DNA from 3 places in the Paenibacillus sp. NRS-1760 genome. Region 2 is predicted to be linked to each of the others. Evidence: riboswitches for the same ligand, from Rfam matches in the RefSeq annotation. Region 2 holds a riboswitch; each other region holds the start of a gene.
What was found. Region 2 has a riboswitch for cyclic di-GMP ahead of ACIFSR_RS09510 (SpaA isopeptide-forming pilin-related protein). Riboswitches for the same ligand answer to the same signal wherever they lie in the genome.
Positions count from the first base shown of each region.

Region 1: another riboswitch for cyclic di-GMP. It lies ahead of ACIFSR_RS24780 (methyl-accepting chemotaxis protein); the one in region 2 lies ahead of ACIFSR_RS09510 (SpaA isopeptide-forming pilin-related protein).
Region 3: another riboswitch for cyclic di-GMP. It lies ahead of ACIFSR_RS12570 (anti-repressor SinI family protein); the one in region 2 lies ahead of ACIFSR_RS09510 (SpaA isopeptide-forming pilin-related protein).

Region 1 covers NZ_JBITPK010000016.1:39,957-43,193, reverse strand. Annotated here, with positions in the region: gene ACIFSR_RS24785 (HSP90 family protein) at 1-67, opposite strand, end outside; gene ACIFSR_RS24780 (methyl-accepting chemotaxis protein) at 231-1,988, opposite strand; cyclic di-GMP riboswitch class I at 2,074-2,158, opposite strand; gene ACIFSR_RS24775 (DUF1836 domain-containing protein) at 2,231-3,001, opposite strand.
Region 2 covers NZ_JBITPK010000008.1:545,041-548,277, forward strand. Annotated here, with positions in the region: gene ACIFSR_RS09510 (SpaA isopeptide-forming pilin-related protein) at 1-1,328, opposite strand, end outside; cyclic di-GMP riboswitch class II at 1,360-1,443, opposite strand; gene ACIFSR_RS09515 (hypothetical protein) at 1,689-2,150, shown strand; gene ACIFSR_RS09520 (DEAD/DEAH box helicase) at 2,345-3,237, shown strand, end outside.
Region 3 covers NZ_JBITPK010000010.1:343,380-346,616, reverse strand. Annotated here, with positions in the region: gene ACIFSR_RS12580 (asparagine synthase-related protein) at 1-860, opposite strand, end outside; gene ACIFSR_RS12575 (helix-turn-helix domain-containing protein) at 1,191-1,523, shown strand; gene ACIFSR_RS12570 (anti-repressor SinI family protein) at 1,538-1,699, opposite strand; cyclic di-GMP riboswitch class II at 1,718-1,799, opposite strand; gene galE (UDP-glucose 4-epimerase GalE) at 1,998-3,044, opposite strand; gene ACIFSR_RS12560 (beta-1,6-N-acetylglucosaminyltransferase) at 3,117-3,237, opposite strand, start outside.

The sequences.
Region 1 (3,237 bases), on a different contig from region 2:
CTGGGCTCGAATATAAATGCTTTGAGAGAAGCTCGATCATCCCTTGTAAATTAACTTGAAAGTTCATTTCGCTCATCCTGTCTCCCATAGTGGATCTGTTTTGTATTGGTCTATTCCATTCATTGATTCGGCATTATACTCGCTTATCCTTCTTTATTTGCACAAAGAGGCAGGCAGCACCCCAAACCTATGGATGCTGCCTGCCTCACACGATTATCATTTTGTGTTGCTTATACTTTGAAAACAGATGCTTTCTCCTTCAAATCCTGCGAGGAAAGTGAAAGCTTCTCCGCAAGCGTGCGCAAATCATCGGAAATATCATTTTGCTTAACTGAAAGCTCGCTCATATGTTCCATTTTCCCATTCACTTCTGAAGACGTAGTCAATAGCTTGTCTACTGCAGACACGATATGAGACATGCCTGTTGTAATTTCACTAATTGCCGTAGAAATCTCGCTCACTTGATCTGACAGCATGCTGCTTTGTGATTCCAATGCTTGGAATGTGCTGCTTGCGGTTTCAGATGCTTGACGCGTCGTGTTAATAACATTCGCGAAGCTGCCGATCGTGCGGCTGCTTGCTGCCACATCGCTCTGTATGAGTGTCAGCTCCTTCGTGATCTGCTTCGAGATCATATCGGTCTGACTGGACAACTTGCGGATCTCATCAGCGACTACTGCGAACCCTCTGCCATGCTCACCCGCTCTTGCCGATTCAATGGATGCGTTCAGTGACAACAAATTCGTCTGTGTGTTCAAATCCTGAATGCCGTTCAAAAACTTAGCTACATTGTTATATCGTTCATTCATCGTTTCGAAAGCTTCAGTTAGCTTTGAGAACTGGTCTACTGTTTCATTTACCATCGAGACCACGCCAGCCATCTGCTGCGTGCCGTTATGAGATGATTGCTTCATATTTTGCATATCATTGTTTATGTATTCACTCGACGCAGCAATTTGCTGAGAGCTTGCTGAGATTTCTTCCGTAACTGCCGAAATGGATGAAGCATCGTCATACTGCGACAGCAACACTTTTCTGCCCAGCTCCACTTGGCCATTTACATCCTCTGATGCTTTTCGATTAATACCAATCATATTATCCATATTATTCGAGATGTGGAGCACAGATTCGCTCACTTCAAGCGTAGCTTTAATCGTTTCTCGCAGCTGATCGCCCATATTAGCCAAAGCGTGGTCAAGATCGCCAAATTCGTCAGAGCGAACGAGTTTTTCTTGACTTGTAAAATCATTATTGCCATACTGCTTAATTCTTTTTGTAATGCCTACAAGTCCTGTTCTAATCGATTGTGAGATGACAAAAATCATAATAGCAGGAAGAATAGCTAGCAAAATGACATTTATAAGCACAATAAGGTTCGCACTGGATATGTCTTTATCGAGAAGCCTCTGCGTCGCGTTAGCGTCTGCGGTCAAACGCTCGTGCATTGTATCGTTGGAATAACTTAGAATGACGGTATATACGCTTATTAGATTGCTTATGCGGAGCGATTTCTCATCTGATGATAATCCACTCACGTCTGTATTCGTCACTTTCAAGTTATCTAATGCTAGCTTAAGAACATTAACTTGATTCGCATAATAAGGACCATCTTCCGTTGCAGGCGGATATTTCTTATCCATATCGATAAGCTGTTTCTCCAACTCATCGATGTTGGCAGGCATCGTTTCCAAATCCTTCATGATCAGCGTTGCATCGCTTTTGCCATTTTCAATGGCATCTACCATTAGAAGCATCACTTTCAGCAGCCTATTCGATATACCTTGATAATTGCGTTCAGCACGCTGCAATTCCTCTGAACCTTCGACTGAGGTTGCTACTGAATGATTTTGAAAATAAATCAAAACGCCCGAGCCTACATTAAATAGTGTGATGATTGCGGTAACAAGCAATAATTTGCTCGTTATTTTCTTCAAACTCAATTTCTTAAACAGTATTTTTGCTCTCTCTATCCTATCCTTAAAAACCATCCTGCTTGCTCTCTCCTCTGTCTCCTGAAAACAAAAAAAGCTATCCAGCCACAGGAGGCGGACAGCTCAGTTAGCTTATTATCCTTCCGGCGGTCTGGCAGCCATAGTGCGTACACCTTAGGCCCATAACTTTGCGTCCTTGTCTTTCAACAAGTTTGCCTTTTTCAGTTTGTCTATTTTGTAGTTTACAACTTAAACCAGTATAGGACTATTTAGTGAGTTTGTCATCCCTTGAACCATATTTATTCTGTGGCTAAAAATAAGGTTGCATTGCAATAACGCCTTGCTAACGAATGAAAATAGGAGGTTTGGATGGAAATAACCGCAACGAGCAAAATATTTCGCACCGCTTCCCATTGTTTTTCTGTTAAATTCGGCAATCTGCTTGCAAATTGATTCGCTGAAGAGCGAATGACATGCTCTGTCAATAAATCTTGATGCGGATTTTCCTTCAGATGACCGGAAATGTCGAGCAGTTGATCGTTATTCGCATCTAGCTCCTCAAACATACTAGTATAAGATGCATATAATTCAATAGGCCCAACTAAATCGTCTGCTTCATCCTCTGGTTTCTTGAATACGATCTCAAAAAGCTTGCGTATGGATTCAAAATCAAGATTTGACTTTAAATCATCAATAATAAATAATAACGCAGCTTGGTTTAGAGAATATTTTTTCCCAGCTTTCGGACAATCGAAATAAGGTTTGAAATCTCGCTTTACCCAGTTTTGCATGGAGGTAATCGACAGATTCGAATATTCGATTAATTGGCCCAACGCAGCAATTTCATGTAGTGAAAAGCCTTTAATCTCATTTCCTTTAATGAGCTTTTCAATAATTGGAGGCAGCAGCGTAGACATAAATGCAGGCAGTCCCGTGCCTTTCTCCAAATCACATTGATGCGTTTTGGTCCATGCGGCTTGCAGCACTTGCAGTGGCTTTAAATTATACTTTCCGTCCAGAGCCAGCAGCAAGCAAGCCATCTCTTTTCGAGTAAGCGTAAAGGACTCCATCTCGCTTCCTCCTCGCACATTCGTCTTGCATTCCTATATTACAAGTTCATATGAACTCATCATATGCCGGAGAATGACGCTTGTAAAGGCTCGAAAATCAATGAGAATAAGCCTTTCATTCTCGTTAAATCGATTTTAAAGCGCGTATAAGGCTGTTACCGTTGGATATGGCATTTGTCATATCATGTAATCATTCGTTATAGTAGATCATAAGAATAAAAAAAATATAAACATAA
Region 2 (3,237 bases):
GTTGTCGTTACCGTAGTTGTAGCAGTAGGTGTGCTGCTAGGCGTGATAGCAGGTGTCGAGTTAGGTGTGATCACAGGTGTGGAAATTGGTGTAGTGGTAGGTGTATTCTCAGGTGTAGGAGTTGGTGTAGCTGTAGGCGTGCTCTCAGGTGTAGGAGTTGGTGTAGCTGTAGGCGTGCTCTCAGGTGTAGAAGTTGGTGTAACTGTAGGCGTAGTCTCCGGTGTAGAAGTTGGAGTAGCAGTAGGTGTCGATGATGGTGTTGGAGTAGGCGTAGAGCAGGTTTCGCCTGCGTTCACAAGTGAAAGCTCTTTCTCCTTGCCCCAATGGATCTTCAGCGTATTAGGTACAGCTTGTGGATCAGTTGGGTTGACGAGCTCCGTATTTGTTGAAAAGCTTACGGAACCTTTTCCAGGAATTACACCGTTTCCTGTTTGAGTGGAATTTGGAATTTCCCATGAATAAGAAACCTCAATGTTACTCTCATTGGTTACTTTCCAAGCTCTTGTTTTATTCGGGTCGGCGGAGCAGGCCGTTTCAAGTTTGAGCTTAGCCGTATTGATAACTGCTTTTCGCACAGAGTTATCTGTGGTTACTACGATCTGCTGGGTAGCCACTAAATCGGTGGTAAAGCCATCTAAGGTTAATTCTTTTAATGTGTAGGTGCCGATAGGCAATTCGTTGAATTGCAAAATACCGTCACTATTGGTAACACCGCTTTTGACTAATTTACCGTCTTTCCAAAGCTCGAAGGTAATGTCGACATGAGGAGCCCCTTCGACATTATTTAAAAATTTGTTGATGATGATATTGCCCGTACAGCTGTTCGAAAGCTTTAGATTCCATGCTAAAATTTTGTCACCGTGAGCGCCGGGACCCAATGTCTTAATTAAATCTCCGCTATAGATATCTAATTGATAAGGCAAGCATCTTGGAATGTTAATCGTAACGGAGTAAGTACCTGCTTTTGGATATATAATAGACTGTCCCTCAAAAAATGTTTGCTTGTTGTATGGAATGGTTGTATCGCCGGGTCCAGGTGCCCAGTCAGCAGGGCCTTCATAGCCGGAGAAGCTGACTCTAACACAATCTTTTAACGTCTGGAACGTAGCGGTAGCTGTTCCGTTATTATTGACTACGATATTGGAATGCTTGGCAATGACATCCTTGCGATCCGATGAATACTGTGGACAGCTATTCTCATCTCCGAGTGCCGCAGCATTCGTACTTTGATTGCTATCACCTTCCGCCATGGCAAGGGAACTAAGCGACAACGAAAAAATTAATAACAGAGCCAGGGCTAAACTGATTTTTTTCCTAAAATAACGCATCTTTCACTCTCCTCTTAGATACGTAGTGGGGTTCCAAGAGGGCCGGTTACACTACTAGCTCCATATAATCCAAGTGTCCAATTGTAGATTATACTTCATCGCTTCCCTAGTTATTTTGATTGTGAAAATCCACTCTCCCTTTCTATATGCGTGCACCGGTTAGATATGCATGCTTTCATATTAAAATGATAACATGTATTGGAAATTGCTCAAGGGTGTTTCTTTGTCAGAAAATGACTAATAATCATCATAAAGCAGGATATATTTTTGGCATAACACACATTTTGTCACCTTGTCCCTTGATTGCGGAACCAGTGGGCTCTTCATGGCATATAGTGTCACAAAGAGGAGGTGGCCGCCATGTTTGAACTTCTACTTCTTGTTATTGGCTGTTATGCTTTGGCTGCATTGTCGGTGCATCTGGCGTATCGAATTTGGCGAGGGCGCCAGCAATCCAGCAAGCATTATGTGCTCGTTGCTGATGTCCAGCAAAACAATATGGAATGGTATGTACGTTCACTGTTTTCTTTCTCTCGGCGAATGGGGAAAAACGTTCGTTTGACGATCGTAGATCAAGGGGTTACAGAGGAGACATTGGCTATTGTTGAACGATTAGCTAGAAAGGGTGATGAGGTCAGGATTCACTCTAATGGATCTAATTCATTGTCTGGAAGCGAAGACAGTAAGCGCTCTCAAACAGAGGGTGTGGATGGAACTCAGCTGCTATGGCTGCTCCAGGCAGAAGGAGTTGTGTCGCTTTCCGATCATGCGGTGCTAATTGATTTGCAAAATCCGACAGATTTGTCGAAAATGCCATTTTAGTATATACTCTACGGTAATGAAATAGTCGGAGTGAAGCACACTCAATAACGCAAATGCGTTGTTGGGTGTGCTTTTTTTTGTTTACCGTGCTTGCCAACATCATTCTCCTTTTGTCAGGTAAGGGAGAGGCCGTAGTTAACTTAACAGATGAATAATGAAGTCAGTTCTATAAAGTGTCGAGGGAGCGAATAGAGATGAAGGCACAATTGTATGTTGTGAAAGTGAAAGGCTGCTGGCAGGCTCGACTGACTATCAAGGCAATGGTGGATAAATACTTCTGGATGCATGGAGCGTTTGGTGAAGTGGGATTCTTGAACAACGAGATCGCAGAGGAGGGATGGCTGCTGAAAGAAGAACTGCCGCTCGGGGATGCGTGCGTTGCAGTGGAGCTTTGGGATGCGGCTATAAAACGTGGCAGTGGCGGCAGAAATAACGCGAGTAAAAGCTTAAATGAGGGGGGACGGAATGCTGATTATGAGGCGATTGAGCTGTTGGTGGCATGTGCGGAGGAAGCAAAAGCTGATGGGGCGGGTGGAGATGCAGCGACTGGCGGGTTGAATAGTAGTAATCAGAATTCTAGCGAGCTGGAGAGAAATTATCGGAAATACAGTGGAGGAGTAGAGCAAGCAGTTCATAATGGCAAGATTAGTTTGGGGGGGCGTTGGCGCTTTTTGGGTAGTCGAGGGAAGCGGAAAGGAGCGTTGGCGATAGAGAGGCTTTTTGGTTTAGTGGAGAGGTGGGAGAAGGTAAGGGGAGCTGTGGTTGGGGAAATCGGAGGAGCAGCGCTTGCGAATAATGGTGAAAAGCGTAGCAACGCTAAGCGTGTGGGTGGCGAGGAAGCGGGAGCTTATAACGCTGAAGAGCTGGGAGAGATCGCGGCAGGAGCGAAGCTTGCCGCGGGTATGCTGCAGGGACGTGCGCTTTTGCGAAGCGAGGCGCACGCCCTGTTGTCTAGCGCAAGCTGTCCCGGGGCCGCGTCAAGCTGGAGAGAATTGCTCCAGCTTGCTTCGCTGCTCGGGCAGTTGCGCCTGAGCGGATCAATCGCCGCCGTGGGTGGCGGGCGATTGGAAGCTTTAGGGCGCCGCAG
Region 3 (3,237 bases), on a different contig from region 2:
ATTGGACGAAGGGCTTTAACTGCAAAACTAACTACTGCTCCTGAATCCAACCCCCCACTTAATTGTGAACCTATTTGTTTGTAAGTGCGCAATCGTGCATTTACTGACTGTTGAAATACATCCCTGAATGCTTCAACATATTGTTCGTCCGTTTTGAAGCGAAGTTTCTTATTTGCCGTTAGCTTAAAATATCGCATGACCTTTACTTGACCATTAACCAATGTCATGCAATGAGATGGCGGCAATTGCAAAATATCCTTATACACATTTTGTGTAACGTCAACAACATCAATTACTGTGCTGATAGCTAAAAACTGTGCCATCCATTGCTCATTCAGACGTTTATGAACATCTGGCAGCTCTAACAGTGGTTTCATCGTCGTACACATCGCTAACCGATTTCCATTCCAGTGATAATACAAAGTTCTGCAACCAGAAAAATCTCTAGCAGCAAATACTCTTTGCTCTCTTTCATCCCATATTACAAAAGCAAAATCACCGATTAGATACTTGGGTGATTCAACACCCCATTTTGCATAGGAGAGTAAAATGAGCTCTGCATCAGTCATTTGCATTCTACGATCAAGGTGTACGTTTAGTGATTCAAATAATTCATTACGGTTATCTATAATTGCATCGGCACTTATGACTAAACGTCTTTCTGAATCATAATAGGGATTGCATTCCCCGACAGACTCTGGTGTAATCCATTGATTATGGCATCCAACAAACACATTGTTCTTATTCCATGCTTGAGCTGTATTGCAAGGAAACCGCGATAATTGCTGCATCAGTCTATTCCCCTGATCTAACACATGGGCTGTCTGATCAACTTCATAAACGACTGCTATTGCGCTCATTCGTGCCTCCGATTTAGATAGCCAGCGTGTTCTTCAATCGAACGAGATGCGAGCATCATTGAATGTCTTTTAGTTCTTAATAAAGAACATATTTGAATAATACACTTGAAAACGGACGTTGTCAATCGTTTTTTCACCAAAATATCACAAAATAAAACGAAACATCGTTCTTTTATAAGAACAACATTTCGAAATGGGTTTAACCTTATTTTTTTCTAATTTAGACGTCATTTTATTTTTTATTCGTTAAAACTTACAAGCTTTCGCAATTAAGAATTATTCGTTATAATAGTGTTAGTCTACAACGAAGAGATAACGGGGGAGTTTGCTATGATCGGAGAACGTATTCAGATGCTGCGCAAGAGAAAAGGCCTATCCCTAACGGAGTTGTCGCAACGGGCAGGCGTCGCAAAATCTTACTTAAGCTCTATTGAACGAGGGCTCCAGCAAAATCCTTCGATTCAATTTCTCGAAAAGGTAGGCGCAGTATTAAACGTAACGGTTGAAGAATTTTTAAATAGCGATGAAAATAATGATCGTAAAACAAGCAATCTAGACACCGAGTGGGCCGATCTAGTTCGAGAAGCAATGGCTTCTGGCGTAAGCAAAGATCAATTTAAAGAATTTTTAGAATTCAATAAATGGAAAATAAAGCGCGAGTAGCGCTTTATTTTCTTTTATACGGCTGTTTCTTGTATATCATCTTTCTTGCTTTCTTCAAGACATAGTAATACCTTTCTAACATCTTCCTTGCTAAACCCCAAAGAACGTGCATTCATGATTAATGCTACCCATTCCATATCTAAATCCTGATTATCCTCTGATTTTGTAAGTACCATTTTCCCATGTCCCCCATTCAATTTGGGACGGTTGCACCACTGACTCCATGCGTTTAAGGTGCCCAGATACTAAACGCATTTCAACGTCTCCCTATGCTTGTCATTCGTTTATAGATGTATTATAAATCACTCTAATTGCGTATGCTGTCGCTTCCTGTCTCACAAAAATGAAAGATAATTACATTTTTTGTCGAATTTATTTAACGATTGTTAAAGGGAGCGGGGGAAGGAAATAGAGCCCGCTAGATCAAATTAGGAGCTCTAAAATGTTGCTTCATTAACAGAGCTATCCGGTATATTATTTTGCTGCAAGTTCAGATTTCAACAGTGTATCTTCTTCATATCCATTCGGATTTGAAAATTGCCATCTCCACGTATCGCTGCACATTTCTTCTATTCCTTTTGTTGCAAACCAATTCAATTCTACATTTGCCTTCAACGTATCTGCATAACAAACAGCAATATCGCCAGGTCTGCGGTTAACGACCTCGTATGGAATGCTTTGCCCAGTTACCTTCTCGAAGGCTGCAATCATCTCTAACACACTGTAGCCATTTCCAGTGCCAAGATTATATATATTCACATTTGATTTTCTACTCATGTTTTCCAGTGCCTTTACATGCCCCTTTGCTAGATCTACTACATGAATGTAGTCTCTCACTCCAGTGCCATCCACAGTTGGATAATCATTTCCAAACACATGTAACTGCTTAAGCTTGCCAACAGCTACCTGCGATATGTAAGGCATTAAGTTGTTTGGCACTCCATTTGGATTTTCTCCAATTCGACCACTTTTATGGGCGCCAATAGGGTTGAAATACCTCAGGATCGTTATTCCCCAGCTGTTATCTGAACTAGCTAAATCCAGTAAAATTTGTTCTAGCATGAGCTTAGTCCGGCCATATGGATTTGTTGCTGAGAGCGGTGAATCCTCAATAATCGGAACATGTTCGGGCCGTCCATAAACAGTAGCCGAGGAACTAAATACTAATTTCTGAACACCAAATTTCTTCATGACTCCACAAAGAATTAATGTGCTCGTTATATTGGTATGATAATAAGATAAAGGCATTTGTACAGACTCTCCGACAGCCTTTAACCCGGCGAAGTGAATAACGGCATCAATAGCATGATTCGAAAATACATGCTCGAGTCCCTTTTGATCCATAAGATCCATTTGATAAAAGGTAAAGGATTTATTTGTAATCTCTTTTACCCTTTCTAAAGCGATATAGCTGCTATTAGAAAAATTATCAACAACCACTAATTCATATCCCGCTTCAAGAAGCTCAATGCAAGTATGACTGCCTATGTACCCCGCTCCGCCTGTTACTAAGATTGCCATTTTATTTACCCCTCTCAACAATTCTTAATAAAGAACAAATAAATCAAAAAAAATACCTCTCCGATGCTAAGCTCACATGCATACCTTTTCGCTGTAATAATTTATCATTGCTACATCTTCTCTTTCATCGAATTTTCTCGCAAAGTATTTATTCGATTTTTCAATAGAATCAATATCTTTAAAACTTAAGTTT